3 regions of the Methylobacterium sp. Leaf94 genome follow, and region 2 is predicted to be linked to each of the others. Evidence: predicted binding sites of a transcription regulator. Region 2 holds the regulator's gene; each other region holds the start of a gene.
What was found. The regulator LexA, encoded in region 2, represses DNA repair genes until DNA is damaged. The targets are predictions, from matches to a motif close to TGTTCNNNNTGTGTTCNG.
Positions count from the first base shown of each region.

Region 1: ASG63_RS03810 (ImuA family protein) is a predicted target of LexA. The motif match lies at 1,367-1,384, and genes of this name have one in related genera.
Region 3: dinB (DNA polymerase IV) is a predicted target of LexA. The motif match lies at 1,630-1,647, and genes of this name have one in related genera.

Region 1 is NZ_LMRM01000004.1:60,678-63,949, reverse strand. Features, by position in the region: gene ASG63_RS03815 (Y-family DNA polymerase) at 1-602, opposite strand, end outside; gene ASG63_RS03810 (ImuA family protein) at 499-1,341, opposite strand; gene ASG63_RS03805 (collagen-like protein) at 1,572-2,447, shown strand; gene ASG63_RS03800 (molecular chaperone DjiA) at 2,605-3,272, shown strand, end outside.
Region 2 is NZ_LMRM01000014.1:24,091-27,362, reverse strand. Features, by position in the region: gene ASG63_RS10730 (ComEC/Rec2 family competence protein) at 1-1,579, shown strand, start outside; gene lexA (transcriptional repressor LexA) at 1,573-2,325, opposite strand; gene ASG63_RS10720 (DUF937 domain-containing protein) at 2,679-3,272, opposite strand, start outside.
Region 3 is NZ_LMRM01000010.1:16,950-20,221, forward strand. Features, by position in the region: gene ASG63_RS07335 (MFS transporter) at 1-486, shown strand, start outside; gene dinB (DNA polymerase IV) at 509-1,597, opposite strand; gene ASG63_RS07345 (hypothetical protein) at 1,823-2,977, shown strand; gene ASG63_RS07350 (alpha/beta fold hydrolase) at 3,157-3,272, shown strand, end outside.

The DNA of each region.
Region 1 (3,272 bases), on a different contig from region 2:
GCCCCATCGAGGCGCAGGGCCGAGACGGGCAGGGCGTGCAGGGCCTCCGCGTTGCAGCCCGGGGCCACGAGGCCGCCCCCGCCGTGGCGCGCCAGGGCGTAGGCGCAGGCCGGCGTGTCGGCGAGGGCGATCCGGGCCGGCATGTCGCGGGTCGACAGCCGCCGGGCGAGGTCTTCCAGCAGCGCGGCCTCGCCGCCGAACAGGTGGCTCGCCCCCGCGATGTCGAGGAAGAACCCGTCGCCGCCCTCCGCCGGGCCGTAGGGAGCGACGACGGGCGTGTAGCGCTTGGCCCACAGGCAGAGGCGGTGCAAGGCGGCGGCGTCGGCCTCCGGATCGGCCGGATGGACGGCGACCGGCGTCCCGATCCGGGCGCGGGCCCGGGCCAGGGTTTCACCGGGCACGAGGCCGAGGGCGCGGGCGGCGGAATCCACCGCCACCAGGCGCAGGCCGTTGGTCTCCATGGCGGCCACGACCATCGGGCCGCTGTCGCGGTCGCCGTCAGCCCGAGCGCTGGGCGCGCCGCTCGGGACGGACGGCGCCTGCGTCCGCCTCAGCCGCGTGACCGGCCAGTGCTCCAGCCAGACCGAAACGATGCGCGGCATGATCCCACTCCAGAAGCCAATGTCCGGTCCGCCCATTGCGGCTCCGGTCGAGGGTCACCTGCCAGCACGGCCGCTCGATGCAGCCGAAGCGGTCGCGCAGGGCCTTGCCGGCGGCGACCCGCCAGCGTGTCGCCGCCACGTTGGGGCTCTCCGCCTCCGGCGGCCTCAGGACAAGGAGGAGCAGGTCGGTCCGGGCCGCCGCGAGGTGGAGCCGGCGGCTCTGGGCGAGGGGCAGGGCGGCATCGATGAGGCCCGCCACGGCCGCCAGCCCCTGCGCGCGCAGGGATTCCTCCAGGGCCCGGTAGGCGTCCCCGTCGCTCGCCACCTCGAACAGCAGCAGGCGGCCGGGATCGAGGCCGAGCCCGGCCAGCCCGTGCCCGTAGGGGAGGGGATGCCCCCGGCCAGCCACGAGCAGGGCCTCGCCGCGCACCCGGGCGAGGTGGCGCGCCACCAGCGCAAGGGCGAAGCCCAGCGCCGCCGGCTCGTCGCCCGCCTGCGCCGGGGCGATCTCGTGCAACTGACCGAGGGCGAGGCCGCCCTGTGCGAGGCGCGTATCGACGTCGTGGATGCCGAGGGGCAGGGCGCCCCTGAGGACGGATGCGCCTCCGCGATCGGCCACGAGGGCGCGCAGGGCCGCCAGATCCGGGGGCGCACCCGGATTCGCGGCATCCGGATTTGGCGGATCCGCCGGCAAAGTCTCGGTCTCGGCATCGGGAGGGTCTTCAGGGCTCTGTCTCATCGGCTCCGCTCCATCCCGCTACGCTAAGAACAAAACAGGAACACACTCAATCGGTTTCCGGGGGGATTCGGAATTTCGCCTGCCCACAGGGACTTGGCCTGTGGACGGCTGTGGACGCTTGTGGACGATGGTTTCCGGGCCGGCCGATCCGCCGCGCTTGACCCTATAGCGAGGGCAGGGCAGCACTCCTCACCGCCGCGCACAAGACGCGGATCAGCCGGGAGAACTCCATGCGTTTCGCTCGTGCCCTCGTGGTCCTGTCGGGCCTGATCACCGTCGCGGGCGGCCTCCCCGCCGCCGCGCAGACGGCGGCCCAGCCCCGGGGCGAGGCCAAGGCGCGCCGGCCCCAGGTCGTGTCGCAGCCGATCCAGGTCTACGATGCCCGCTTCGAGAACGGGGACCTGCGCATCTCCGGCAGCGTGCGCAAGCCCGGCACCGTGGTGGTGCTCGACGAGGACATCTCGATCATCGCCGACAGCCGGGGCCGCTTCGTCTTCCGCCTGCCTTACGTGCCCACCAACTGCATCGCCACCCTGAAGGCGGGCGAGGACGAGCGCGAGGCGGTCATCGCCAATTGCGGCCCCGCCGGCCAGCCCGGCCCGAAGGGCGAGACGGGGCAGAAGGGCGACACGGGTGACAAGGGCGAGACCGGCCCCGCCGGCCCGCAGGGCGTCGCCGGCTTGCCCGGTCCCCAGGGGCCCAAGGGCGAGCCGGGTGCCAAGGGCGAGCCGGGTGCCAAGGGCCAGGCCGGACCGAAGGGGGAACCCGGCCCCAAGGGAGAGACGGGTCCGAAGGGGGACGCCGGACCGAAGGGCGAGACGGGCGCGAAGGGGCCGGCCGGCGAGCGCGGCCCGGCGGGTCAGAAGGGCGAGCCCGGTCAGGCCGCCCTGGCGGCCGCCGCACCCGCATCCCCGTTCCGTGTGGTGCGCCAGGACACCTGCCCGGCCTCGGGCTGCGCGATCACCTGCGAGGGCACCGAGATCCTCGCCTCGGCCCTCTGCCTGAAGGGCGGCAGCGCCATCGTGACGGCGGGCGCCGACGGAACCTTGAGCGCGGCCTGCCCCACTGAGAGCCAGGGCCTCGTCGGCCTCTGCGCCCGGCGCTGAGGGGACGAACGACCCGGGCGATCGCCCCTCGCCGAAACGGAGCCGTCCGGTGTAAGGACGCGCTTCGTTTCGCGCCGAAGTCGATCCCACCCGTGTCGATACCGTCCATGCTCCTTGCCCCTGCCAGCCCCGTTCCCTGCACCCGCGGGGTCGTCCGATGACCCTGGGCATCTGGGGCAAGCTCGGCGGGGCCGGCCTCGGCCTCGCCATCGGCGGTCCCCTCGGCGGCCTCGTCGGTGGGGTGGCCGGGCACTTCCTGGTCGACCGCGAGGGCGCGCTGTTCGGCACCACGCCGCGCGACGTGGTCTTCACCACCGGCCTCGTGGCCCTGGCCGCCAAGATGGCCAAATCCGACGGCGTGGTGACGCAGGCCGAGGTGGAGGCCTTCGCCAAGGTGGTGCAGGTGGACGAGCGCGCCCGGCCCGGCGTGCAGCGCCTGTTCGACCTCGCCAAGGGCACCGCGAACGGCTTCGAGGCCTATGCCCGGCAATTGGCCACCACCTTCCACGATGAGCCGGCCCTGCTGGAGGACGTCCTCGACGGCCTGTTCCACATCGCCAAGGCCGACGGCGCCATCCACGAGGCGGAGGAGCGCTACCTGCGGGCGGTGGCGGAGACCTTCGGCTACGACGAGGCCGCGTTCCGCCGCATCGCCGCCCGCCACGTCCGGCTCTCCGACGATCCCTACCTCGTCCTCGGCCTCGACCACGACGTCGACGATGCCGGGCTGAAGGCCGCCCACCGGGCCCTGGTGCGGGAGAACCATCCCGACCGGGCCATCGCGCGCGGCCTGCCGCCGGAGGCGGTGGCCATCGCCACCCGCCG
Region 2 (3,272 bases):
CGCCGTCGACGCGGCCCGCAACGCCCTGACGCGCCGCATCACCGACGCCAACGGCGGACAGGCCGGGGCGGTGGCGGCGGCCCTGGTGACGGGCAAGCGCGGCCTGATCAGCCCCGAGACCAACGACATCCTGCGCGCCGCCGGCATCTACCACGTCGTCTCGATCTCGGGCCTTCACATGGTCCTGGCGGCCGGCGTGGTGTTCTGGCTCGTGCGGGCGCTCCTGGCCCTCGTTCCGTTCGCGGCGCTGCACTGGCCGATCAAGAAGATCGCCGCTGCCGTCGCCATGGTGGGCGTGACGGCCTACTGCGTCTTCTCCGGCTGGGACATCGCCGCCGAGCGCTCGCTGATCATGACCCTCGTGATGCTCGGCGCGATCCTGGTCGATCGCCCGGCGCTCAGCATGCGAAACCTGGCCCTCGCCGCCCTGATCGCCCTGGCCCGCGAGCCGGACGGCCTCCTCGGCCCGAGCTTCCAGATGTCGTTCGCGGCGGTGGCCGGCCTGATCGCCTGCGCGCCGCTGATCGCCGGACGCGGGCGGCAGCGCGACGGTGCCGGCCTGCTCCCCCGGATCTTCGCCCTGGCGTCCGCGGCGGTCTTCGGCACCCTGGCCACGACGCTCGTGGCCCAGATCGCCACCGCGCCCTTCGCCACCTACCACTTCCAGACGGTGCAGCCCTTCGGGCTGGTGGGCAACGCGCTCACCCTGCCGCTGGTCTCCCTGGCGGTGATGCCGTCAGCGGTTCTGGGCATCCTCGCCTATCCGTTCGCGCTGGATCAGCCGGTCTGGTGGGCCATGGGCCTGGCGGTGCGGGGGATGCTGACCATCTCGACCTGGATCGCGGGCTTCGGCAACGCCGTCGTCGTGGTCCCGGCCTTCGGCACGGGGGCCCTCGGCCTCCTGGCCGCCGCCCTGATCGTCCTGACGCTCCCGGCCTCGTCGCTGCGCTGGCTCGGCCTCATTCCGGCAGCGATCGGCATCGCCTGTGCGGCTGCCCCGGATCGCTACGACATCTACGTCGATCGGGAGGGGGCGGGCGCCGCCATCCGCGAGCGCAACGGGCGGCTCGCCACCCTTGGCCGGCCGCCCCCCTTCGTGCTCGCGCAATGGCTCAAGGCCGATGGAGACGACCGACGGGTGCAGGACGTCACGAGGTTCGAGGGCGCGCGCTGCGATCGCCTGGGCTGTACCCTGACCACACCCGACGGCCGCGTGCTCGCCCTGACCACCGACAAGCGTGCCCTCGGAGAGGACTGCGCCAGGGCCGACATCCTGATCACCCGGCAATCCGCGCCCGGGGGCTGCGCCGCATCTATCGTCATCGACCGGAATTTCCTGGGATCCCACGGTGCGACCGCAATTCGCCTCACCCGCGATGGGCCGTCCCTCGCCACCGCGAAGCAATTCGGGGATGTCGTGCCCTGGCGTGCGACGCCTTTGCGCAAGCCGGTGGACCCGCCGGGAACGTCCTTGCCATCTTCGACACCGCCGGCGTCGGTCTTACCGGAAATCCCCGATCGCACCCGCGACCCGTCGGATCCGTCCGGCGATGAACCGGACGGGGACCCCCTTCAGTAGCGGCGCACCAGGCTGACGAGACGTCCCTGGATCTGCACCCGATCCGGGCCGAGGACCCGCGTCTCGTAGGCCGGATTCGCCGCTTCCAGGGCGATGGACGATCCACGCCGGCGCAGGCGCTTCAGGGTCGCCTCCTCGTCGTCGATGAGGGCCACGATGATGTCGCCCGTGTTGGCGGTGTCCTGCTTGCGGATGACCACCAGGTCGCCGTCGAGGATCCCGGCATCGACCATCGAATCGCCGCGCACCTCCAGGGCGTAATGCTCGCCGCCGGCCAGGAAATCTGGCGACATCGTCACCGAATGGCTCTGTTCCTGGATGGCCGAGATGGGCGTACCGGCCGCGATCCGACCCATCACCGGGATGGTCACGGCCCGACCGCTCTCGTCGGTGGCCTGCGTGGTCGGCAGTCGGGACACCGATGCGCCGGCCGGCAGGCCCTTGCCCTTGCCGCCTTCGACCACGCTCGGCGTGAAGCGGCGAACCTCGGAGGCCGGAGCGGCGCGCGGGGCGCCCGCATTCCCCCCGAGGCTCTCCGGCATCCGGATCACCTCGATGGCCCGCGCCCTGTTGGGCAGCCGGCGCAGAAAGCCGCGCTCCTCCAGGGCCGTGATCAGGCGGTGAATGCCCGACTTCGACTTCAGGTCGAGGGCGTCCTTCATCTCGTCGAACGACGGGGGAACGCCGCTCTCGCGCATCCGAAGCTGGATGAACTGGAGCAGGTCCAGCTGCTTACGCGTCAACATGCGGGACACTCTTCGTTAGCGCCACGGATCGCGGCGGGTGGCACTAGAAACAAACCACGAACACGTTAAACGTTCCGTAAGTGTTCTGCAAGGGTTCCCATCTCAAGCCTCCCGGGCGCGATCCGTTCGATCCCCTCGGCAAGGGCGGATCCGGGCGTCGCCCGAGCGCCACGCCGGCCTGCCGCTGCGGCCATCGCTGCGATTGAGTGGTGCCCCGATCCGACGAATGAGTTGGACGGCCGGCGTCTAGACCGGTCGGCAGGGCGCCCGGGCGCAGCGCCCTCGGGTCGATGGCCCGGCGACGATCGGTTCTCTGCCGTCCTCTGCCGGCGTCGCCGACGGCGGGTCTTCGGCTAGCGCTGCCCGGTGCGCCCTGCCTTGGGCCGGTCACCCGAACCGTTGCCGCCCGTCTCGGTGGGATTGCGGGGATCCTGCCAGAAGGTATCGAACAGGCGCTGCATCGCGCGGGCGTTCTCCTGCTGCACCTCCAGGCCCGTCTGGAACATCTGCTGCATCACGTCGAAGGGCGCTTCCGTGGCCGACCTGTCCGGCGCGGCGGACTCCGGCCGGGGCGAAGCCGCGAGCCACGTCGACGCCGCACGCGGTCGCGCCTGGGGCGAGGGCGTCGCGGGCTTCGGGGTCTTGGCGCCGGAGTTCAGGAACGCCTGCATCATCTCCGACCAGGCATTGGGCGGGAAGCCGAAGGGGTTCGCCTCGGCGCGCGGGGCCGGCGCCGCGGCAGGCGGCTGGTTGATCATGACGTGGACGATCCCCGCCACCACCATGCCGGCCATGATCGGCAGCATCTGCTTCAAGGCCGGCATCGCCACGCCGCTGACGGCAGCTGCCTGCTGCAGAACGGCCTGACTCAGATGGGGCGAGCCGAAGAGTTGCTGGACCAGCATGTCCATCTGAGGCGTCGCGCTCGACGCCTTCGGCGCGGCGGG
Region 3 (3,272 bases), on a different contig from region 2:
CGCATCGAGACGGGGGCGGACGCCTCCTTCGTCACGGCCATGCTGGTGGTCTACGGCGTCGGCCTGACCCTCGGGAACTGGGCCGGCGGACGCCTGGCCGACCGCACGGTGGACGGAACCATCATCGCCTCCCTGGTGGCCCTGGTTCTGCTGCTCGGGGTGTTCGCCGTCGGGATGGACTCGCGCTGGGTCGCCGCTCCGCTCATCCTGCTCTGGGGCGTCGCGAGCTTCGCCCTGGTGCCGCCCCTACAGATGCGGGTGATGGCGGAGGCCGGCGAGGCGCCCAACCTCGCCTCGGCCCTGAACATCGGCGCGTTCAACCTCGGCAACGCCATCGGTGCGGCCCTCGGCGGCCTCGTGATCGACCTCGGCGGAGGCTATCCGGCGGTCTCGGTGGCGGGGTCAGCAATGGCGGCGGTCGGCCTCGCTTTCCTCCTCGTTCTGCGGCGCAGCCGGCGCGTCGCCGGCGTGGCGGCGTGTCCCTGACGCCGGGGAACCGGGCGCGCCTCTACAATCCGAGGCCGAGCTGGCGCGGCTCGGGCGCGGGGCCGTGTTCCAGGGCGGAGAGGGAGACGCCGAGGAGGCGGACGCTGCGCCGCAGGGGGAACAGGTCGCGCAGGAGGACCAGAACGGTTTCCTCCAGGACGGCGCGGTCCGGGACGAAGCCGGGCAGCGAGCGGGCCCGGGTGATCTGCTCGAAATCCGCGAACTTCACCTTGAGCGTCACCGTGCGGGCCCGGACCTCCCTCGCGGTGGCGGCGCCCCAGACCTTGTCGAGGATCGGCGCCAGGCGCCCCGCGAGCACCCCGTAATCGGCAGAGTCCTCCGAGAAGGTGTTTTCGGCGCCGATGGATTTCCGAATCCGGTTCGCCCGGACCGGACGGACGTCGATGCCCCGCGACACCCCATAATAGTAGGGCGCCGAGGCGCCGAACCGCTTCGTCAGGGTCTCCAGGCTGAGGGCGCGCAGGTCGCGTCCGGTCAGGATGCCGAGCGCCTTCATCCGCGCTTCGGTGACGGGGCCGATCCCGTGGAAGCGCCCGATCGGCAGGTCCTCGACGAAGGCCGGCCCCATGGCGGGGGTGATCACGAACAGGGCGTCGGGCTTGCGGAAGTCGGACGCCACCTTGGCCAGGAACTTGTTGTAGGAGACGCCCGCCGAGGCCACGAGGCCGGTCTGCGCGCGGATCGAGGCCCGGATCGCGCGGGCCACCGCGGTGGCGGTCGGCAGACGCTGCCGATTCTCCGTCACGTCGAGATAGGCCTCGTCGAGGGCGACGGGCTCGATCAGGTCGGTATGCTCGGCGAAGACCGCCCGGATTTGCTCCGAGATCCCCCGGTAGACCTCGAAGCGCGGCTTGACGAAGACCAGGTCGGGGCAGAGCCGGCGCGCCGTGACGGAGGGCATGGCCGAGCGGACGCCGAAGGCCCGCGCCTCGTAGCTCGCCGCCGCCACCACGCCGCGCTCGCGCGATCCGCCCACCGCGACCGGGCGGCCCCGCAACGCCGGGTCGTCGCGCTGCTCCACCGAGGCGTAGAAGGCGTCCATGTCGATATGGATGATCTTGCGGATCGCGCCCGCGTCGTCCGGGTCCATCGCGGACGTTCCTCCGATCGTTCTGTCGCTGGTGTTCGTGGTCTGTTCGCAGAATCCCGGTCCGGGCACGGGAATCAAGCCCTGACGGGTCTCGATCCACCGCGGAACCGACGCAGCCTCGCCGCGGCTCACCGCGCGGGGGCTCGCCGTGGACCGGGGCGTGCAGCATAAGGGCGCCCAGGACAGCCGAAGCCCGCGCTTGGCGATTCGCCCGAGGACAGGTTCTTGAACATCACCCAGATCACCCACCACGACCTCGACGGCTACGGCGCCTCCACGGTGGTCGGCCAGTTCGCCGAGGTCGCCCGCATCGTGCACGTGCCGCGCTATTCCGATGTCGGGCCGGTGGTCGAGACCGAGCTGAAGCGCCTCGGCAAGGCGTCCGCCCCGGAAATGATCGTGATGACCGACCTCGGCCTCGAGGCGGTGGCCGTGACCTTCATTCGCAACTTCGCCGCCCTGAACCGCCGCCGAGATCCGACGGCGCGCCACCGCCTCGTCGTCCTCGATCACCACGCCTCCTCGGTCGACCAGCTGCGCGAGCAGGGCCTCGCGCCGCAGGCCGATCCCGCGGCGCCGAGTCTGCAGCGCTTCGACCTGGAAGATCCGAACATCGTCGTACTCATCGACGAGGCCTGCTGCGCCACCCGCATGGCCTACGAGCACCGGGTCCTCTACGCGACCCGCGAGACCGGCGCGGATCCGATCCTCGGCGCCCTGGTGACGGCGGTCGATGCCGTCGATCTGTGGCGCAAGGACCGGCGGGCCTTCCGCAACGGCCTGAGCCTCGACGAGATGTTCTGGGACAACGTCTCGAACCTCGTGCCCATCGGGCATCCCTGGCACGACCGGTTCGTCGGCGACCTCCTCCTCGGCGCAGCCCGCCTCCTTGGCGAGGGCGCCTCCCCGGCCGTGATCGAGGGCCAGGTGCCGGCCCTGCGCAAGGCGATCCTCGACGGCTACCTCGCAGAGGACGAAGGCGACGACCGCACCCTCACCACCCGCATGCGCATCGCCCGGGTGCTAGCCCGCTCGGACCTGTTCCATCCCCTCTCGGACGGCACGCTGATGTCCTTCGGCCTCGATTCCGGCACCTTCCAGCGGGTCTCGGACCTGATCATGGAGAGCGGCCGGGCCAAGCGCGTGCTCAACGTGCAGCGGGCGGGAACCATGTCCTTCCGCTCCAACAACGAGACCGCCCTGGAAGGCGCGCGGCGCTTTCGCGGCGGCGGCCACAAGGATGCCGCCGGCGGCAAGCTGACCAGCGGCTCGGCCTTCTCCCTGGCGGACGCCATCGCGCAGGTCGAGCCGGTGCTGAACCCGCCGGCGGCCGACCCGGCGCTGAGCCCGTTCGGGGCCTTGAAGAACTGGAAGGGCTGAGACGCGCGGTCCCCCCGACGCAGCCGCCCCCGATGGCCGGCCCGGCACGGGCGCGGCAGTCTCGCCGCCGCGCGCCGCCTGTGCCATCCTCGCCGCGGACCGAATCCCTGCCCGGCACCGACGGCACAGCTGCGGCGCCGGGACGGTCGAACCCTGTCCGCGACGTTTCCGGGGACACCATGCCGCCGATCGCTCTCCTCAGCCGCGGGCCGTGTCCGTTCCTGTCGGGCTTCGACCTCGCCGACGCGACGCTGCCCGACCTGCGCCTCCGGGTCGCCCTGTCCCCGGGCGGGCC